2 linked regions of the Blastopirellula marina genome follow. The protein of the gene in region 1 interacts with the protein of each later gene in a pairwise test. Links are inferred from orthologs where the notes say so. Each region holds a gene or a part of one and is shown in the gene's direction. Other genes may lie near its edges. The genes, in order: rsfS and C5Y96_RS26175.

What was found.
Region 2: the proteins of rsfS (region 1) and C5Y96_RS26175 interact in binary tests that used the Escherichia coli proteins (3 or more experiments, as listed by UniProt). The link is inferred for Blastopirellula marina from one-to-one orthologs.

Annotation. Positions count from the first base shown.
Region 1 is NZ_PUIA01000017.1:249,419-260,075, reverse strand. The notes cover bases 7,714-10,657. They hold rsfS (ribosome silencing factor), read left to right. Parts: upstream 7,714-8,950; coding sequence 8,951-9,364; downstream 9,365-10,657. Other genes in these bases: argS (arginine--tRNA ligase), read left to right, coding at 9,521-10,657; C5Y96_RS06985 (PIN/TRAM domain-containing protein), read left to right, coding at 7,734-8,804. Outside these bases: C5Y96_RS07015 (hypothetical protein), read left to right, coding at 1-420; peptide-methionine (S)-S-oxide reductase MsrA, read right to left, coding at 436-972; C5Y96_RS07005 (hypothetical protein), read right to left, coding at 1,411-2,382; C5Y96_RS07000 (zinc-ribbon domain containing protein), read right to left, coding at 2,524-3,054; excinuclease ABC subunit UvrA, read right to left, coding at 3,208-6,072; dgt (dGTP triphosphohydrolase), read left to right, coding at 6,488-7,585. UniProt on the Escherichia coli protein: Functions as a ribosomal silencing factor. Interacts with ribosomal protein uL14 (rplN), blocking formation of intersubunit bridge B8.
Region 2 is NZ_PUIA01000094.1:47,658-58,316, forward strand. What follows is about bases 5,073-8,018. They hold C5Y96_RS26175 (ATP-binding protein), read left to right. Parts: upstream 5,073-5,956; coding sequence 5,957-7,081; downstream 7,082-8,018. Other genes in these bases: C5Y96_RS26170 (HEAT repeat domain-containing protein), read left to right, coding at 5,073-5,911; C5Y96_RS26180 (DUF5682 family protein), read left to right, coding at 7,078-8,018. In the rest of the region: C5Y96_RS26160 (hypothetical protein), read left to right, coding at 1-2,440; C5Y96_RS26165 (SWIM zinc finger family protein), read left to right, coding at 2,619-4,061; more of C5Y96_RS26170, read left to right, coding at 4,097-5,072; more of C5Y96_RS26180, read left to right, coding at 8,019-9,426; C5Y96_RS26185 (VWA domain-containing protein), read left to right, coding at 9,440-10,645.

The DNA of each region.
Region 1 (10,657 bases):
TTAGGCCAGAACACAACCATGGGTGCTGACCTGATGCGATGGATTGTTAAGCCTTTTTCGCCCTTGGCGGAGCTTTGGGTTTACGCTCCTTTGATGACCGCAGTTACGACCGGCATCCTGGGCTACATCCTCAACGAGTCTCCCAAACTCGCGCCTCGTCTTTTTCTGCGGATGTACCTGGTGGCCATTCTGACGGGCATGGGCATGACGGCCTGTCTGCGTGGCATCGAGATCGATCCCGTGCCAATCGTTGGCATGCTCCTGGCTGGATCGCTTTTGTTTCTGCCACTGTGGATCCTACACCAGCGGATCGTCGGGAACAAAATCACATCCGCACACTTGTCGGTCGTGCTGGCTGCTGCATTCACAGGCGTCGGTCCGTTCGTGTATTTGATGCCTGATTTATACATGCGAAGCTGACGCGTCGGGGAGTTACTATCGCAACTTGTCGGCAAACTGCTTGCGGAACTTATCGACCTTCGGGCGTACGACCATCGCGCAGTAAGGGTTGCTGGGATTGTTGGCCAGGTAATCCTGATGATAGTTCTCGGCCGGGTAATAGTTGTTGATCTCGGTGACTTCCGTAACGATCGGGGCCGGGAATGCGCCACTTTCATTCAGCCTGGCGATGAAGGCCTCGGCCAACTGCTTTTGCTCTTCGCTGTGGTAGAAGATCGCGCTGCGATACTGCGGGCCGACGTCGTTCCCTTGGCGATCTTTCGTGGTGGGATCGTGCGTTTGAAAGAAGATCTCAAGCAGGTCTTCATAGCTGACCTCTTCCGCATCGTACGTGATTTGAATCACCTCGGCATGACCGGTTGTTTTGGTGCAAACCTGTTCGTAGGTCGGATTGGCAACGTGCCCTCCGGCGTAGCCTGACTCGACATGCTGAACGCCGCGCAGTTCCAGAAAGACCGCCTCGGTGCACCAGAAGCACCCGCCGCCAAAAGTCGCCGTTTGAAGATCTGCCATAGTTTGCTGTCCTGGGAATCAAGAGACGCCCCTGGGTCAGGGAAGAGGTCACCCCTGGCTGATGCGTCTTGGTGAGAGTCAAAAGATCGGTCTGCGTTGTATTATAAACGCGCGCAGCAAATCCTGTCCCCTCGCCCCGGCGGGGAGAGAGTTCGGGTGTGTTTCGCCAGCAGACATTCCAATGGAAAACGTCGGACGCGAACAGCGCAGCCAGTCGCACCCGGCACAACGCTAACCCGCGGCCTTTGAGATGAAGATTGTCCATTATGGCAACGCCATGTTCGCGCGCAATCTTCTTCTCGCCAGCCCCAAGGGGGTGGCCGAGTGTGCGCGCACCGGTTCGGCCGCCCTTTCAGGGCTTAAGATGTTTTTGATTCGATCGCTTTCCAGGGGCTGCCGCCCCTGGCTATTAGCGGTCGCTCCGTTGGAGCTGACATGTCACGGCGGGCCGCGTTCGTTGGCATGAGGCGTTTCGTGTTTAAACTCGACGGTCGGCTCGTCGATCGGCTTGGCAGATGACGCGTGAACCAACTCGCCAGATGAAACGTTGCTCATCGCTTCGAACGACACACCAGACGATTCCCCGGGTGCCACGTCCAAGTCTGCTTGGGCGTGCGGAGCGCCGGTTGGTAGCTCGTGCGCACTAAGTGATGGGGCGCTCACATTCGCTTCACTTAGCAAACGTGTTGCCGTTAGCGCTGGTTGTCGTGGTTGCGATTTGAAGGGCTGGAGTTCCGGGTTCAACTCGAACAACTCTTGTTCCAGCCGATCCAGCTCGGCCTGCTTCGCGCAGATTTCTCCCTGCAATTGCCGGTCCAGCTTCTGCAATCGGTAATAGGTCCACGCGTAGAGCCGCGCCAACTCGTACGTCCAGGCCTCTTCGGGCGGGCGTTTCATGCGCCGCAGTTGCCATTCCCGTTCGCGCGTGTTGTCGTCGCGTTCGCGCGGTGCTCGGTACGCAGGCGGTTTCCGCGGTTTCTTGGCCTGGGGGACTACCCAGGGAGGTCGCATGTCGGGGAACTGGTGGGCGGCGACCTCGGGGTCGATCGGTTCGACGAGCGGGTCTGCCCGGTACGTTAGCCGGTTGGGGTCTGGCACGTAGACGAACGGTTCCGGCGGCGGTTCTTCCTCTTGCGGAGGTTTGTGATCGCCCCGTTCCTCGGCCTCTTGCCGGGCAATCATTTCTTCCAACGCCGCGCACGTTCGCCGCGGGTCCCCTTTGGGAGATACGCGGACCTGCGTTGCCTGTTGAAAGATGGTCATCTCTTCGATCGGGCGATCGGGAATGACCATCAGGACTTCGCCGCAGCAGGGGCAGATGATGCGGTTCCCATCGCGCACGGCAACCTGCGGAGTCTGGCTGTGATGGCCGGCTCCGTGTTGTTCAGGTTGTTGGTCGGGATGGGACATGTTTCTTGTGGGTTGAGTTAAAACGGTGTTCGCACGCCCAAGCAGACTTGGGCGTGGTATTCGGGGGATCTGTCTCCAGGTCCTGGATTCGAGGGGGAATCGCAGGGGTTTCCCTAAGATATGTGAACATGTGTATACATGTCAAATGTTTGGGGGAGATTTTTTGGAAGAAAGTTTTTGTGTGCTCTTATCCGCGTGATCCGCGGGCTGCTTTGAATTTTTCAACTGCGAGGCAAACACTTCGTACGTTGCTTTGATCTTCTCAGGCAACTGGTCGTCGGTGGTCGTCATTTCATCGATCAAGGTCAGGACGCGGGCCTTCAGCGCGAGGTCGTTTCCGTGGCGGGCCTGTTCGACGATGGCGTTGTATTCTTGCCGGGCCGCTTTGGCGTCGCGCCGTAGCTTTCGGCATTTGGGGCACTGGTTGGGGACAGAATCAATCCAGAAGTGCCACTGTTCGAACCAGGTCTTCTGCTCGGCGGCGGTCCAGGTGAAGTTCTCACGGCACATGCCGCACTGGTAGATCGCGTCGAGATACCAATGCCGTGGGCAGACCGAGAAATTCTGTTTCGCCGGATTGCCTCGAATTGCACTCGCATAGTCCAACTGATAGGCACCACCGAAGAGGTGACGGGGCATTAATTTCGGGTCGGTGTCTCCGAAGATATCCATGCAGGGGCCTCGGCCGGCTATGCCGTTGGTTGAGTTGCGTGTGCCTGGCTTTCGACTGGAAGAGACATGGGACTGGTACCTGGTTCGCCCCCTCACCCTAGCTCTCTGCCCGGCGGGGCGAGGGGACCGGATGTTGCCGCGGGTCGTTTGTTATTAGCTCTCGTGGCCGTTGAGTAGTGGCTTGAGGTATTGGCCGGTGTAGCTGGTTTCTATTTCGGCGACTTGTTCCGGGGTGCCGGTGGCGATGATGTGACCGCCGCCGGAGCCTCCTTCGGGGCCGAGGTCGATGAGCCAGTCGGCGCTTTTGATCACGTCCAGGTTGTGTTCGATCACCAGGACCGTGTTCCCCTTGTCGACCAGGCGGCTCAGTACCGAGAGCAGCCGGCGGATGTCTTCGAAGTGCAGCCCAGTCGTTGGTTCGTCCAGTACGTACAGCGTGCTGCCGGTTTCCGTTCTGGCGAGTTCGGTAGCGAGCTTGATGCGTTGGGCCTCACCGCCGGAAAGGGTGGTGCTCGGTTGGCCGAGCGAGAGGTAGCCCAGTCCCACGTCGCACAGGCTTGCCAGTACGCGGTGGATGGTGGGGACGGCTTCGAAGAAGTCCGACGCCTCTTCGATCGGCAGGTTCAGCACGTCGGCGATTGAGAGGTCTTTGTATTTCACTCGTAGCGTTTGGCGGTTGAAGCGTTTGCCATGACACTGGGGACATTCGACGAACAGGTCTGGCAGGAAGTTCATTTCGATCTTCCTCAGGCCTTGCCCCTGGCATTCTTCGCAGCGGCCCCCCTTCACGTTGAAGCTGAAGCGGGACGCTTTGTAGCCATACTGTTTGGCTTGCCGCGTGTCGGCGAACACCTTGCGAATTTCGTCGAACACGCCGGTGTAGGTGGCCGGGTTGCTGCGCGGCGTGCGGCCGATGGGGGACTGATCGATCGGGATGACCTTGTCGATCTGGCTGGTGCCGCGAAGACTGGTGAACGCGCCTGGTCGCTGCGAAGGTTGCCCCAGGCGGCGCAGCAGGGCCGGCGTGATCGTTTCGTTGACGAGCGAACTCTTGCCGCTGCCGCTGACGCCGGTCACGCAGACGAAAGCGCCCAGCGGAATCTGCACGGCGACGTCCTTCAGGTTGTTGGTCGTGGCTCCTTCGATGGAGATCATCCGCGACTTGGCCACCTTGCGGCGCGATTGGGGCACATCGATCTTCGTGCGGCCGCTGAGGTACTGCCCGGTGATCGAGCTTTCGACATGCGAGACGACTTCAGGCGTTCCTTCGGCAATGATCTGCCCGCCGCGGCTGCCGGCACCAGGGCCGACGTCGACCAGGCGATCGGCGACACGCATGATCGCTTCGTCGTGTTCGACCACGATGACGGTGTTGCCATGGTCACGCAGTTCAACCAGGGCTTCGATCAGGCGGTGGTTGTCGCGCGAGTGGAGACCGATCGAGGGTTCGTCCAGGATGTAGCAGATACCGACCAGCCCGCTACCGATGCCGGTGGCCAGACGCACGCGCTGCAGTTCGCCACCGCTGAGCGTATCGGCGGCGCGGTCGAGGGTGAGGTAGTCGGCCCCCACCTTTTCCAGGAAGGCCAGCCGCTTGGAGATCTCGCGGACGATCGGAGTGGCGATCAGACTTTCGTGTTCGTCGAACTCGAGGTCGTCGAAGAAGGTGCGGGCATCGTTGATGCTCAGACGCACGATCTGGTGAATGTTGTGGTCGGCCACGCGAACGGCGAGGGCTTCGGGGCGAAGACGAGCCCCGTGACACGCAGGGCAGGGAAGCTTGCCGCGGAACTTGCCAAGCTGTTCGATCCGCTTTTTGCGGGTGGTGGTGACGTATTCTTTTTCGAGGGCGATCAGCACGCCTTGCCAGGTGCTCCCTTCACCGGAAAGAAGCCTGGTACGATCTTCCTGGCTCCAGTCGCTGAGTTTGGTGGTGCGGTCAAGCTTATGCTTGCCGAGCCATGTATCGAGCCCTTTGCTGACCTTGGAAATTGCGGAAGCGGTCAGGCCGCGCCATGGTGCGATCGCTCCTTCGTCGATCGACATGTCGCGTTCCGGTACGACCAGGTCGGGGTCGAACTCTTCGCAAATGCCCAGGCCTTCGCACTTGGGGCAAGTGCCGTAAGGGCTATTGAAGCTGAACGTGCGGGGTTCGATGTCGATAAAGCTGATGTTGCACTCGGTACAGGCCAGCTCGGTGTTGAAGATCTGATCGATCCATGTTCCCTTGGGATGCTTGTCATCGACCTTGTCGGTATCCAGATGGCAGGAAAGGAGCCGACCTTCGCTCAGCTTCAGTGCCATGGCGACCGAGTCGCTCATACGAGCGCGAAGCCCTTCGCGAATGATGATGCGGTCGACGACCGCTTCGATGGTGTGGTTCTTTTTCGGGTTGAGCTCGGGGACTTCGTCGATCTGGTAGACCTCGTCGTCGACGCGAACTCGCAGCAGGCCTTCGCGGCGGATGCGATCGAGGACTTCTTTGTGGGCCCCTTTACGCCCCTGAACCATCGGGGCCATGATCATCAGCTTGGTTTCTTCCGGCAGAGCCAGCAGGCGATCTTGAATCTGTTCGGCCGTTTGCTGCGTGATCGGTCGATCGCACTTCCAGCAGTGAGGCAGCCCCAGCCGCGCCATCAGCAGACGCAAGTAGTCGTAGATTTCAGTGATCGTGGCGACCGTGCTACGGGGGTTCTGGCTACCGGTTCGCTGGTCGATACAGATGGTTGGCTGCAAACCGACGATCAGGTCGACGTCGGGGCGTTCCATCTGGTCGAGGAACTGGCGGGCATAGACCGACAAGCTTTCGACATACTGACGCTGTCCTTCGGCGTACAGCGTATCGAGAGCCAGCGAGCTTTTGCCGCTGCCGCTGGGCCCGGTGATGACGATCAACTGATCTCGAGGGAGATCGATGTCGACGTTTTTCAGGTTATGAACACGTGCCCCGCGGACGCAGATCGAGGACGTATCCTGCGTCGGATCGATGGCAGACAGCTTGTCTCGATGGAAATCCACGATGGCAGACAATCATGCTGGGCGGATAAGGACGAGATTCTCGCCTTGCCCCTGCCATGGGGCAATCTCGACCTTAAAGGTATAAATGATGAGTAACAATTCAGTTCAGGCTAACAGGGCCCACCCCAAGTGGCAACTAGTGGGGATGACTGAGTGTTCAGTTTTCGGTGTTCCGTTTTCAGCAAGACGTTGGTCAAGCGGAACGGCCCATCGACCTAACTCCTGTCCCCTTGGCCCTTTGGGAAGAGGGTTAGGGTGAAGAGAGCCCTGGGAAAGGACGTGTCAGGCATGACACAAGGGCCCTGTTTTTCCAACGAGATAAAAGAAACAATCACGGCGACTTCCTGCAATTTTCGCCTCCTGAAAACTGAACACTTCAAACTGAAAACTACGACCGAAACGTATGCACCAATTCATGAATTACGACCAGCGCGAGGACCGGCTTCTGGCTCCTTATGCGCTGCGGAGCAAACAATCGCGCGGCCGCGAGCACGACGAGTCGGATCAACCGTATCGTTCTCCGTTTCAGCGCGATCGCGATCGAATCATCCATAGCAGTGCGTTTCGCCGGATGGCCGATAAAACTCAAGTGTTCATGAATGTCAGCGACTACCACCGCACACGGCTGACGCACACTATTGAAGTGGTCAACGTGGCCCGCACCATCGGCCGCAGCCTGGGGCTGAATGAAGAGTTGATCGAGGCTTTGGGGTATTTGCACGATCTGGGGCATCCTCCGCTGGGGCATACCGGCGAGGAAGTTTTGCAGGAATGTATGGCCGATTGCGGAGGGTTCTCGCACAACGCGTTTGGCCTGGTGCTGGTGAGGTATCTTGAAACGCGCAGCCCCTATTACGACGGGCTGAATCTCACGCACGAGGTGCTTGAAGGGCAGATCACGCGGGTCGACAAGCGGCAGATGACCTTCCTACGGCCGCTGCTGGAAGCCCAGACGGTCGAGGCTTGCGACAGTATTACGTACGACACCCACGATGCCGACGATGCGCTCAAACTGGGGTTGGTGCGGTTCGACGAGTTGATGCAAGTACCGCTGTTCGCGCAAAGTGCAGAAAAAGCGTATCAGCGGTATGGAGAATTGAGCGGACGTCGGCTGCGGAAGATGGTCATTCACCAGTTGATCGACATCCAGGTGACCGACGTCATGCAGACCGCCATGGAGCGGATTGCCAAGTGGAACCCAGGCTCGCCGGAGGAAGCCGAGATGTGCGAGCCGATCGTGACGGTAAGCGACGACCTGCGTGCCCGCAAAACCCAACTAGAACAGTTCCTTTTCGATCGGGTTTACCGCCACCCCGAGATCGTGGCGTTCCGTAAGCGGGGTCAGGACCAACTGCGGCAGATGTACGAGGGGTATTTACGCCGTCCTGAGCTGGTACGCGGGAAATGTGCCGACTGGTTCGAGGTTTGGGGGCTGCCCCGCACCGTTGGGTACTACATTGCCACCATGACCGATTCTTATTGCCAACGGGAGTTTGACGCCCATTTTCGCTAGTCGATGGGGATGCTTTCGCCGCAAATGCGGGGTAGAATACGTCACTTGGAATTGAGATTAGGTTTGTCTTTTAAGGGGAGCACGACCTGCCTTACCGAGGGTTGCCGTCGCGAACTTCTCGTTTTTGGTCGTCTCCTGCAGGCTCTCCATGGCGCTGATCGTACTTAGAATTGTTTTTATCCTGGTGGCTGCCGGTGTCGGTATTACCGTCATTCGGGTCGATACCTTCCGTAGCGCACTTCAGGAAAATCCTTGGCCTGCGTTCGTGGGTGTCATGATGCTGGCCTTGTCGGTCATTGGCATCGATATTTTCGTCAAGAACAAGCGATACGACACCATCTCCGGGGTTTACTTCGGGCTGCTGGTGGGGCTCTCGCTGACCTATATCCTGGGCCTGATCACGCAGGTCTGGTTTCCGGCCGATAACCCCGGGGCAGTTACCGCGCACCGGGCCCTGCAATTGGTGGTCGGGATGGTGCTGTGCTATAGCTGTATCAGTCTGGTGCTGCAGACGAAGGACGACTTCCGCTTCATCATTCCTTATGTTGAATTCGCCAAGGAAGTGAAGGGTCCCAAGCCGTACGTCCTGGATACCAGTATCGTGATCGACGGACGCATCGCCGACGTCGTCGAGACCGGCTTCTTCGACAATGTGCTGATCATGCCCAGATTCGTCCTGGCGGAACTCCAGGGCATTGCCGACAGCAGCGACAAGCTGAAACGCAGTCGCGGCCGTCGTGGTTTGGACATCCTTAATCGTCTGCGCAATAACGATCAGGTCGACCTGAAGATCCACGACCGCGAGACGCCGGACATGGAAGGACAACCGGTCGACATGAAGCTGGTCCTGCTGGCCAAGTTGCTGGAAGGAAAGATCGTCACCGGCGACTACAACCTGAACAAGGTTGCCAAGCTGCACAACGTGGAAGTGATCAACCTGAACGAGATCGCCAACGCCTTGAAGCCAGTCTTCTTGCCGGGTGAACATCTCTCGGTGCGGATTGTCAAAAAGGGTGAAGAAGACAGCCAAGGCGTCGGTTACCTGGACGACGGCACGATGATTGTGGTTGAAGGTGGTCGCGATCACATCAACAGCCAGGTCCGCATTCTGGTGACCAGTGTGCTGCAAACCAGTGCCGGACGCATGATTTTCGGACGCTATGAAGCGAACGAAGGAGGCACTTCCGGTGGCGGTCAGAAGACGCACGCCACGGCCTAATAGCAACAAGTTGGTAACTCCACCGTCGTAGGATGGCTACGGCTTCTTAGTCGATGGCCATCTTCAAACGCCAAAGGTGGCTATCTGCCGAAAACGTCGGTAGCCAGCCTGCAAATATCCATTTACTCAAGTCCCCATATACTCGCGTGACTGAATCTGACAAGCCGGAAGCAACTTCCGAAAACGACAACAACGCCAGCTTTGAACTCGCCAAGGCAGCCGCCCAGGTGATCGAAGACAACAACGGCCGCGACATCTGCATTCTCGATATGCGGCACCTGACGCCGATCTTCGATTTCTTCGTCATCGGTACCGGTGGTAGCCGTCGGCAGTTGCACGCGATGAGCGAAGAGATCGACGACAAGCTCGAAAAAGATCTCGGCGATCGCCGCATGGGCCGCGAAGGGTACGATGAAAGCCGCTGGATTCTGTTGGACTACGGCACGGTCGTGTGCCACCTGTTCGACGAAGAAACCCGCGAGTACTTCCAGCTGGAACAGCTATGGGCCGATGCCAAAAAGATCGACCTGACCGGCATCCTGCGAAACCCAGGCGAATAACTCACCTGGCCCGCTCATCTCATTCCTGTCCCCTCTCACTTCCCAAGGGGGAGGGTTGAAGAAGCGGGTACCCAGTTCACCCCTCAACCTCTCTCCTGAGGGGCGAGGGGACAAGACTGAGAACACTTTGACACATTCAAGCTGCAAGCGACTTTCATGAATATTCTTGCTCTGCTTCGTGCCCGATTTAAGCCAGTGCTGCAGCCGCTTGCCGACGACGCGGGCCCGCTGCTGGAAATGATTCGCCCTGCTGGCGATCCCAAGTTCGGCGACTACCAGGCCAACTTCGCGATGGGCCTGGCCAAGAAGCTCGGCAAGAGCCCGCGCGATCTGGCTACCGAAGTGGTTGCGGCGGTGAACGTGGAAGATATCTGCGAAACTCCAGAAGTCGCCGGACCTGGCTTCATCAACCTGAAGCTCCGCGAAGAGTGGATCCAGCAGCAGCTGCAAAACGCGAAGACTGACTCGCGGATTGGTATCGAAAAGGTTGAAGCCCCGCGGACGTACGTGGTCGACTACTCTTCGCCGAACGTGGCCAAGCCGATGCACGTCGGGCACATCCGCAGCACCGTGATTGGTGACGCGCTGTGCCGCACGCTGAAGTTCGTCGGGCACAGTGTGATCAGCGACAACCATCTGGGCGACTGGGGAACCCAGTTCGGGATGATCATCTACGGCTACAAGCACTTCGCCGACAAAGACGCCTACAAAGCGGCCCCGGTGCCGGAGCTGTCGCGGATCTACCGCGAGGTGCGAGGGCTGATGGATTACTTCGACGCGAAGAAGGAGCTACCGCAGCTGATCGAGAAGCTCGCCGAGCGAACGGCCGAGTACGAAGCCGCCAAGAACGCACCAGAGCCTGCCGACAAAGCCGAAGCGAAGAAGCAGAAGAAGGAAGTGGGCCGTTTTCAGTCGCAGATTGGCGACCTGAATGAAGCAATTGAGTCGACCAAGGCCAAGATCGCTAAGACCGAAGATTCGCCCGAGCTGAAGAAGCTTGCCGAAGCGCATGCCGAGATCAGCACAGCCGTCCTGCAGGAAACGGTCAAGCTGCATGAAGGGGATGCCGAAAACATCGCTCTGTGGAAAGAGTTCCTGCCGTTCTGCGAAGACGAAATCAAGCGGGTTTACGAGCGGCTGAACGTGACGTTCGATCACCAGCTGGGCGAGAGCTTCTATCACGATCGCCTAGCCGCCGTGGTCGAAGACTTCGAGCGGCGGGGCTTGGCTAAAGAGTCGCAAGGGGCAACGTGCGTGTTCCTCGACGGATTCAAGGCTCCGATGATCATCCGC
Region 2 (10,659 bases), on another replicon or contig:
AGCGGTTACTCTCTCTAGCATTCTGATGGCAGACGAGAAGACGGCCGAGACCAAGCCGCGCAGCATCAGCGGGATTTTTCCTCACCTCGCGTATTGGAATGATCACGGTGAGTGCGGAACCGGCGCAGTAGTGCCGTGGGCAGGCAAACTGTGGGTGATCACCTACGGCCCGCACTTCCCCAAGGGATCGACCGACAAGCTCTACACGATCAGCCCCGACATGCAGATCGAGACCTTCGAAGGCAGCGTGGGTGGGACGCCAGCCAATCGCATGATTCACAAGGAAACGAATCAACTGCTGATCGGCCCGTATGTGATCGACGAGAAAGCAAACATTCGAGTCATTACCCCCGAGGCCATGCCAGGTCGGCTGACGGGCAATGCTCGGCACTTGTTCGACCCGGCCGGCAAAGTCTATTACGCGACGATGGAAGAAGGCTTCTACGAAGTCGACATGAAGACGCTGGACGTGACGGAACTCTTCCAAGACGACCAGTCGCACGGCAAGAACGTGGGCCCCGATCCGACCGCCCATGATGTCCCCTTCGCCGCTCTGCCAGGTTATCACGGCAAAGGGCTATACTCGGGACAAAATCGTCTCATCTATGCCAACAACGGCGAAGCCTCCGGGCTCGCTCGATCGCGCCCCGATATCCCTTCCGGCTGTCTGGCCGAGTGGGATGGCAAAAGCAAAACGTGGCAGGTAGTTCGCCGCAATCAGTTTACCGACGTCCGAGGTCCTGGCGACCTGCAGGGGAACCCCAATCCCGAGACCGACCCGGTCTGGGCCATCGGGTGGGATCATCGCTCGCTGCTGCTGATGCTCTTGGATGGTGGCAAGTGGTACACATACCGTCTTCCGAAGGCCTCGCACTGCTACGACGGTGCCCATGGCTGGAATACAGAATGGCCTCGTATCCATGACATTGGCGAAACCGATTTCGTGATGAACATGCACGGCATGTTCTGGCATTTCCCCAAAACGTTTACCCATGCCAACTCCTCTGGCATCTCCCCGCGATCGACTTACCTGAAGGTGATTGGCGACTATTGCCGCTGGAACGATCAGCTTGTGTTCGGCTGCGACGACGCGGCTCAAAGCGAGTTCCTGAATACCCGCAGGGCCAAAGGCAAGGTCGCCGGGCCTGGGCAATCACACTCGAACCTGTGGTTCACCTCGACCGACATCCTGGACAAGTTGGGGGCCCCCATCGGTCGCGGCAGTGTCTGGCTCAAAGACGAGGTCAAAGCAGGCACGTCGTCCGATCCATACCTGTTCTCTGGCTTCCAGCGTCGATCACTTTGCTTGTTTCACGACTCGAAGGTACCGGTAACGTTCACCTTGGAAGTCGACCGAGACGGCAACGACAAGTGGACCGAGCTGACAACCATAACGGTACCTGCCGGCAAAACCGTCTGGCATGCTTTCCCCCAAGATGAAGCTGGCGTCTGGCTGCGTATCTCTGCCGATCAAGACTGCGCCCAGGCAACCGCTCAGTTCCATTACGCGAACGAAGACAAGCGTGACTCGGAAGCCGCGGCAATCTTCCAGGGGCTACGCAAGCCAGGTTCAAGCAGCTACTCGGAAGGGATCGTTCGTGTTCGCGGTAATCGCCTGCAAACGATGTCGTTCGCAGCCACCGAGGTAGTTGATGGCAAGCCCGTCCATGAAGGGCTGTATGAAATGGATGCCAATTTGAGTCTGGTCGATATTAACGATCAAACCGCTTTTGACTGGACGCATGACAACGCCCCGATCCCCGAAGGTGTGCTTGAGTTTGACGCAGCTTCGATTCTGTACGTCGATGATGAAGGGAATCGCTGGCGTCTGCCACGCAGCAGCAAGACCGAAGATACCGGTTTCAGCCCAATGCGTATCTCGCGAGAAGTCGCCACCGAACGCGACCTCTTCAACTGTGGTGGCACATTCTATGAACTGCCTGCCCGCAACGCGAACGGGATCGCCAAGATTCGCCCGGTATGCAGTCATCCGTTCTCTATTAACGATTACTGCAGCTACCGCGGCATGATGATTTTAACCGGCGTCGATAGCGATGCCCAAGGCGAACACATCATTCGCTCGGATGATGGTCGCGTGGCCGTCTGGGCAGGTGTGATCGACGATCTATGGAAGCTCGGCAAGCCTGTTGGGGTGGGAGGACCATGGAAGAATAGCCAGGTCACCGCCGGCACCCCTTCGGATCCCTACCTGATGACCGGTTACGATAAGATGTCACTCACCGTTTGGAGCGACGTGCCCACCGACATCCACGTGGAAGTTGACATCGATGGAACCGGCACCTGGCGCACCTACAAGACGCTGAGTCTTGGGAAAGGTGAAAGCAAGACGCTGGCGTTCCCTGACGAGTTTCAGGCCTACTGGATCCGCCTGGTATCAGCCAAGGACGCGACCGTCACCGGGCAGCTCACCTACGAGTAGTTGCCCTTCACTGCGAAATTACGTCAGCGGCAGTTTCGTTGCCGCTGGCTGATGACTAAGGATTCAGGAATTTTCCGCAATCCGCTGCCCCCTAACTTGATTATGGCTCACCACCCGGCCAAAATGCGGACGTCTTGGATGGACGATCTTTTCTGCAACATGGCGTGAGATGGATGTCATGATATCGATCGATGAGGATTTCATCGCGGCAGCAGCTCCCAATGCAGCAGCAGCCAAGAATGGACGCGGACTCGTACTGAAAAACAAGTTTATTGCCCTGCACCACTCCGACGACAACTCGCTGTTGTTCGGCGAGTGTCAGGGAAGCGGCAAGACGCCCTATCTTTGCTCAGCCGACTTTACCAATCCCGAGTCGGTCACCTATCGCTGCAGTTGCCCCAGTCGGCAGTTTCCCTGCAAGCATTCACTGGGACTCCTGTACGCCTACGTTGAAGGCAAATCGTTTACGCCTGGCGAAGTCCCTGAGGCGTTACAAGAGAAACGAGAAAAAGCCGCGGCGAGGGCCGAGAAGAAAAAGGAAGATGCCACTAAGCCACGGAAGGTGAACAAGTCGGCCTTGGCCAAGAAGATCAAAGCCCAGCTCGATGGGCTCGATCTTTTGGAAAAGCTGACTTTCGACCTGGTACGACTAGGTATCGGCAACATGAACGCCAAGTCTGCCAGGGAAATCGAGAAGCAGGCCAAGCAATTAGGCAACGCCTACCTGCCTGGTGCCCAGTCGGCACTGCACGATTACACGAAACTCTTCTTCGATGAGGATGAAGTCAAAACCACTGCAAGCCAGGAAGCCGCCTATAGCGAAGCGCTCGACCAGTTAGGCCGGCTACATTCGCTGGTCAAACAAGGTCGCTCGTATCTTCACACCCGCCTGGACGATCCCGAACTGGCTCCGGAAACAGAAAGTTCGATTGCGGCCTGGCTCGGTCACGCCTGGCAGCTTCGCGAACTGAAAGACGCAGGCCTGGTGCAAACCAAAGTGGAACTCGTTCAGCTGGCATTCAACAGCTACGACGACGTGGCTCGCCGTGAATGGGTCGATACCGGAACCTGGATGAATCTGAGCACTGGGGCCATTCAGCTTACCCAGAACTACCGCCCTTACTCTGCGGCGAAGCATATCAAAGCGGAGGATAGTTGCTTCAAAATCGTCCAGGTAAGCGAACTGTGCGTCTACCCTGGAGACGTGAATCCACGCATTCGCTGGGAAGGGATGATCATGCGTGCGCTGGAAGAAAAGGACTTCCAGAAAATCTGCAGCTTCGCCCATGACAGCTTTGCCGACGTCATCAAACAGGTAAAGAATCAGCTCAAGGCACCGCTGGCCGATAAGCTGCCTGTGTATGCGTTGAATTTTGATCGCATTGGCCGAGTAGGGAACGATTTGGTCGTGCAAGATACCCAGGGTCAGCGTCTGGTTCTGACCGAAAAGGGTCTCGCCGAAGAGCCGAGTACCTGTAATCTTCTGCCACTGTTGCCGTCGTCGCACCTGGCCAAACAAACGCTGATAGCACGATTTCGTCATGACCTCGACACGCGTAAGCTGCAGGTCAAGCCGTTGTCGATCGTCACTTCTACTTCGATCGACCGCCTTACGTATTAACGTCGCATACCCAAATTGGTTGGAGGAGTCTTCCGATGAGTATCGCGGTTCTCGCCCAGGTTTACGACGAAGTGCGTCGTCTTTCGATTGCCGGCAGCAGCGTCGCCCCAGGCGACTTTCGCCTGAAGAAACTGATTACTCCGCTGGAAAAGTCCGGGGAAAAAGCACCGGTCTTCAAGAAGGTTGCTGAATCGGTCAGCAAGGTCGTCGAGAGCAACGAAGCCACTTCCGCTGAAGCTTTGCTCGATTTAAGCACGCTCGTCAATGCGATTCTATATACGCAAGGCGAAGTCGGAACCGAGGGGGAACTGGAACCCGTCGAGCAAATCGGCGCAGGCCTGCTACCCAAACGGACTCCGGCCAGTCTGATGAAATCCGTTGCCACGGCATTGACCACCTCCGGCTCGGGGCGTCTGGAACTGTTGCAAGAATCGCTTTCCCAAGATCCATTCCCCGATCCGCGGCTCCTTGGGCCAGCTATCGATGCACTCGATGGTTCGTACCATGAAGTAGGCGATTTGGTCGAGCGGACCATCCTGCCGCAGTATGGCAAGGCGATTGTTCCCATCGTACTCGAGAAGTTCGACCGCAAAGGGGGTGCAGGCGATGCCCGTCGACTTTCGCTCCTGCATCAGGTCGATCCCGATGGCACCGAATCGATCATCCATGAAGTGCTTGAAGATGGATCGAGCGAAGTAAAGATCGTGGCGATCTCGAAGCTACGAGATCCCAAGAACGTCCCCTTTCTGATCGAACAGTCGAAGGCCAAGGCCGCCAAGGTACGCGACGCGGCGTTCTCGGCACTTGCCGGAATTGAAAGCAGCGACGCGGCGAAATACCTCATCGAGCGAATACGAGAGAAAGGACACTTGCGGGCAGTTCGCGAGGGGCTTAAAAGCCGACACCCGGACGCCGTGACGGTACTGTTGGACGAAACACGTAAAGCGTGGCAAACACTGCTCGATACCAAAGAGGCTGACAAGAAGGCACACGAGGCCGCTCACACGCGCCTTGTTACACTCTTGGAAGCTTTAGAGAAACGTACCGACAAAGAAACCGAAAAGCTTCTTCTGGAACTGTTCCCTCAGCGTGCGGCCATAACCAAGGCCGAGGGTAAAAACGGCACCAAAACCTGCTCCGACCACGTCCTGGCCCGCATGTCCGAATGCAGTAACAAGACGCGCGAGTTGCTCATCGCCGAACACGCAACCTACGAGGATTATGAACTAGCCATTGCTGCCGAAGCAACATTAAAGCAAGGGACTCCGGCTCAGTTCTACGAAGTCTTCCACATCTACCTTGTGAACGCCAAGACGGCGAAATCAAAGAAGCGGGAAGCCCAGTCCAAGGCCGAAGCCATCAGTCAGGTCATTTGTAATCAGGTTCAGTCCATCTACCACTACTGGTACAACCTCAATAACAGTGAACGAGAACAAGAAGCTATTCGCAATCGCGAAAAAATGGACCCGCGTTGGCTCGACCTGGCCACAAAGCACGGATACATGGAGATCGTCTACGTGCTGGCGCGACCGGGGCACAAGGAATGCCACAAGGCACTTGAGTCTGAACTGAAAAGCAGACTGAAAAAGAAAACGGTCGCTTACCATCTGATGGACGTCATGCTGGCCATCGTCCGCTCGGAGCATCCCGATTCAGCGGACCTGATCATTGAAACGATCCGCGACACAAGCAAGCGTGGCACGGCATATTTTGGATATGCCTTGGCGCGGTTCATTCCTGCCCTCGACAAAAGTGCTTTGCCTAAGCTCGAAGCTCTGCTCGGTGAACTTCCCGAGAACGAAGCGGATCACTACGTCGAGGCGGTGGCCGAATTGAAAAACCGACGCTGATACCAACCTATCGATATCAACTAACATCTAAGCAAGGATCCTCCCATGGCGAAGAAGTCGACTTCCTCCGCCGCGAATAGTTCAGAAGGCGCTGGCGATCTGCGTGCCCCAGCCGAACAAATGTTCGCCGAAGAGATCGAGGCCCTGATCAAGGAAGACAAGCACGACAAACCGCCCGGCTGGAAGATGTCGGCCAGGGCCGTGCATACCTATATTTGCGGCGGCAAGGCAGGCAAACTCGACATCACCCCCAAGTACATCGGGCATAACCGCCTGGTCGAGATCGCCATCGCCACGCTCGTAACCGACCGAGCTCTGCTGTTGATTGGCGAGCCAGGTACAGCCAAGAGCTGGCTCTCAGAGCACTTGGCCGCGGCGATTAACGGTGATTCAACGAAAGTTGTCCAAGGGACCGCCGGCACGACGGAAGAACAGGTTCGCTACACCTGGAATTACGCGATGCTCATCGCCCATGGCCCCAGCAAGGAAGCATTGATCAAAAGCCCCATCTTTCGCGCGATGGAAAGTGGCAGCCTGGCCCGGTTCGAAGAGATCACGCGGTGTGCCTCCGAAGTGCAAGATGCAATGATTTCGCTGCTATCCGAAAAGCGGCTTTCCGTCCCGGAACTGGCAGTCGAAGTCCCAGCTCAAAAGGGATTCTCCGTCATTGCCACGGCCAACACGCGTGATCGCGGCGTAAACGACATGTCGGCTGCTCTCAAGCGGCGGTTCAACATCATCGTCCTACCCACACCAAGTTCGATCGAAACCGAGATTGAGATCGTGGGCAAACGTGTGCAGGAATTGGCAACGAACCTGGCCCTCAAGTCCGAGCTACCGGCAGCCGATGCCATTGAGCAAGTCGTTACGATCTTCCGCGAACTGCGCAGCGGACAAACCCTTGATGGCAAAAACAAGCTGAAATCCCCGTCCGGCGTTCTTTCCACGGCAGAAGCGATTTCGGTGCTCGCTAATAGCATGGCCCTTTCGGCCAGCTTTGGTAATGGTAGCGTTTCCGCGGATGATATCGCCGCGGGCCTGCAAGGTGCCGTGGTGAAAGACGAAGAAAAGGATCGCATCGCCTGGCAAGAGTACCTATCGAACGTGCTAAAGAAGCGGGGCACCCAATGGCGACCACTTTACACCGCCTGCTCGGAGCATAACACGTGAGCTGGCAGATCCCCGTTTTTGGCGTGCGTCACCTTTCACCGATGGGAGCATGGCAACTGCGCGCCTACCTCGACGAGATACGCCCCGAGGTGATTCTTGTCGAAGGGATCGACGACGCCACGCCGCTGGTCGGGGATATGACCCGCAAGACGACGCGTCCCCCGATCGCGATTCTGGCCTACACTGACACGCTACCCGTTCGTACGATCGTTACTCCCTTTGCCCGCTATAGCCCCGAGTACCAGGCCATCCTCTGGGCAGCCGAGAACAAGGTCGATGCCCAGTTCTTCGATCTTCCTTCGGAGTGTTTCCTCGGCTTGATCGATGCTGAATACGAACGTCGCGAGAAGCAGCGTCGGGAAGCATTGGAAGCAACCGAGAGCGAAACAGGTGAGGCCGAGTCTTCTGCCCCCGACGAAGTTGCCGCCCCGATAGAGCAGCCCAAACTGTCCCTTTACCAGCAAGTAGCCAACCAAGCTGGTGAAACCGATTTCGAGACTTACTGGGAACGCCATTTCGAACATAACTTGGCTCGGGGAAGCTACCGTGGTTCGTCATACGAGTTTGGCGCTGCCGTGCGCGACCTGGAGGAAGACCGTCCCCATTGGCGGGCAGAGAACCTCGTACGCGAAGCCTACATGCGGCGGCGCATCCAGCAGACCATTGATGCAGGCACACCTCCGGAAAAGATCGTCGCCGTTGTCGGTGCGTTCCATGCCCCCGTACTGCGTGGCGATCTTCCCGCGATGACCGACGAAGAACTGGCTTCGTTGCGTCGACGGTCGAGCAAACTGACATTGATGCCCTACTCGTATTTCAAGCTCTCCTCGCAGTCAGGCTACGGTGCTGGCAATCGGGCTCCGGCCTATTTCGAGTTGCTCTGGCGGTCGCTCAACGAAGGAAACGTCCGAAGTCTTTCCCATCGTTATCTTTCCCAGGTTGCGATCAACTTGCGAAAAGCGGGCACACATCGCTCGACGGCCGAGGTGATTGAAGGGGTTCGCCTGGCCGAGACTCTCTCGGCACTCAACGGAGGCCAAGCCCCTACCCTTGCCGATTTGCGTGACGCAGCGATTACTCTGCTAGGCCACGGCGAATTGACGACCGTGAAAGAAGCATTGGTCCGGGTCGATGTTGGAACCGAGATAGGCGAACTTCCGGAGGGGGTCAGTCAGACATCGATCCAGGCCGATTTCGAGCGAGAACTGAAGCGGCTCAAGCTTGCCAAATACAAGACGGCGGTCGAGCAAACCTTAGATCTCGATCTTCGTGAGAACCGGCAAGTCTCCAGCGAGGAAGCAGCTTTCCTTGATCTCAACCGCTCGTCCCTGTTTCATCGCCTGCGGATGCTTGGCGTTCCTTTCGCTGCTTGGACGCATACCCGACAAGAGTCAACAACATGGGCCGAACGCTGGGTCATCCAGTGGTCGCCTGAGAGCGAGATCGCCCTAGTTGAAGCTGTACTGGAAGGAGAAACCATCCTCCTGGCAACCGCCTTCCGGTTCAACACGCTGCTGGAGAAAAGCCGCACCATCGCTGACGCGGCGAAGCTGGTGAACGATGCTTGCCAGTGCGGCATGATGGAAGCCATGGATCAGGCTCGTCAGCGGCTGCAGGAACTTTCATCCGGGACTTCCGACTTTGTCGCCATCGCGCAAGCGGCCTTTGAATTGGCTCAGGTAGTACGCTATGGCAGCGTCCGCCGCTTTGATCCAGAGCCGCTCATTCCCTTGATCGAAGAACTGTTCGTCGAAGCGTCGTTGGCACTTTATTCAGCCGCAAACTGCGACGATAGTGCGGCATCGACTTTGCTAGAGGCAATCGACCAGGTAAACCGTGTTGGCTTGGAATTCGCCGAGCGGGTCGAGGAGAATCTTTGGACGGACCGTTTGCAACAGCTCGCGGACTCCGACGATCGCAATCCGCTATTGTCAGGCTATGCATGTGCATTGCTCTTGGAACGCGGCCTGATTCCCAACGAAGCTCTGTCGCGTGAAGTCTCACGGCGGTTATCCCCAGGCGTTCCGGCCGATCTTGGAGCCGGCTGGTTTGAGGGACTTGCCCAGCGGAATCGCTACGCCTTACTGGCTAGGCAGACGTTATGGGAACAGTTGGCTGAATATGTGGCATCCCTGGAAGACGACCAATTCAAACGAGCACTCGTCTTCTTGCGACGTGCGTTTACGCAGTTCGTTCCCCGCGAACGACGCCAAATCTGCGAAAACCTGGCAGAACATTGGGGGCTTAATCAGGACGAGACCGCTGAACTGCTCGAAGCTCCGCTGAGCGAAGAGGAAGAAGAAAAGCTATCGGACCTGAACGAATTCGATTTCGACGACTTTTAGGAGGCTGCCAAACATGGATGCAGAACAACTCGCTCGCTGGCGTCTGATCCTGGGGGCCGCTTCGCAAGAATCGCTTGGCAGCATGGGGCCTGGCTGCAGCTTGTCGGCCGAGCAGATGGAAATGGACGCGGCATTGGCCGAGATCTACGGTGGCGGCGGTGATGAAGAGCTTTCCCAAGAAGATTGGGCTTCTGGGGAGAAGCGAGTCGGACATGGCCCTTCCAAGGGGCGCGTCACGCCTAAGGTTGCCAAATGGCTCGATCAGATACGGACCTTCTTCCCCACGGATGTCGTGACGTTGATACAGCACGATGCGATCGAGCGCAGGGGCATGAAGGAACTGCTGTTCGAGCCCGAGATTCTCTCGAAGGTCGAACCATCACTGGACCTGGCCAGTACCGTGCTTGAGCTGAAGAACCTCGTTCCAGAGAAGGCAAAAGATGCCGCCCGAGATTTGGTACGGACCGTTGTCGAAGACATTCGCCGGCGTCTGGAACAACGTTTCGTGCAAGCCGTTCGCGGAGCACTCAACCGCAATCGGCATTCGCCGTTTCGCAGTTTGCCAAATCTCGATTGGACGCGGACCATTCGGCAAAACATCAAAAACTACAATCCGACTCTCAAGACGATCATTCCTGAGCAAATCTCCTTCTTCAGCCGACAGCAGCGGCAGAACGATTGGAACATTATCATTGCCATGGACCAATCAGGATCGATGCACTCTTCGCTAATATTCGGTGGAATTATGGGGGCCATTCTGGCTAGTATGCCTGCTGTGGAAACGCATGTCGTTGCGTTCAACCACGAAGAGGTGGTTGACCTGACCGAGCATTGCCACGACCCGGTCGACCTGCTGTTCGGGGTGCAGCTCAGTGGAGCCGAAGACTACTGGATGGCAACGAGCTACTGCGAGCGTTTCATGCATACGCCTGACAAGACGCTGTACATCGTTTTAGGGGACCTCTACGACACAAGCCCCAACGAGAACCGATTCGTTCGCAAGATGGAAGCCCTGTTGGAAGGAGGCCTCAAAGCGATTGGTCTGCTGGCCATTTCCGACCAGGGAAAGCCTTCGTTCAACGAGAATCTGGCCAACAAGCTGGCGAAGCTAGGTATGCCCTGCTTTGCCTGTACACCCAACCGCCTGCCAGACATGCTTGAGGCTGTTTTACGCGGCAACGACCTGAAGAAATTCGCTGAGACCGCAACCGACAAGTAGCCCCTTATCCGGCA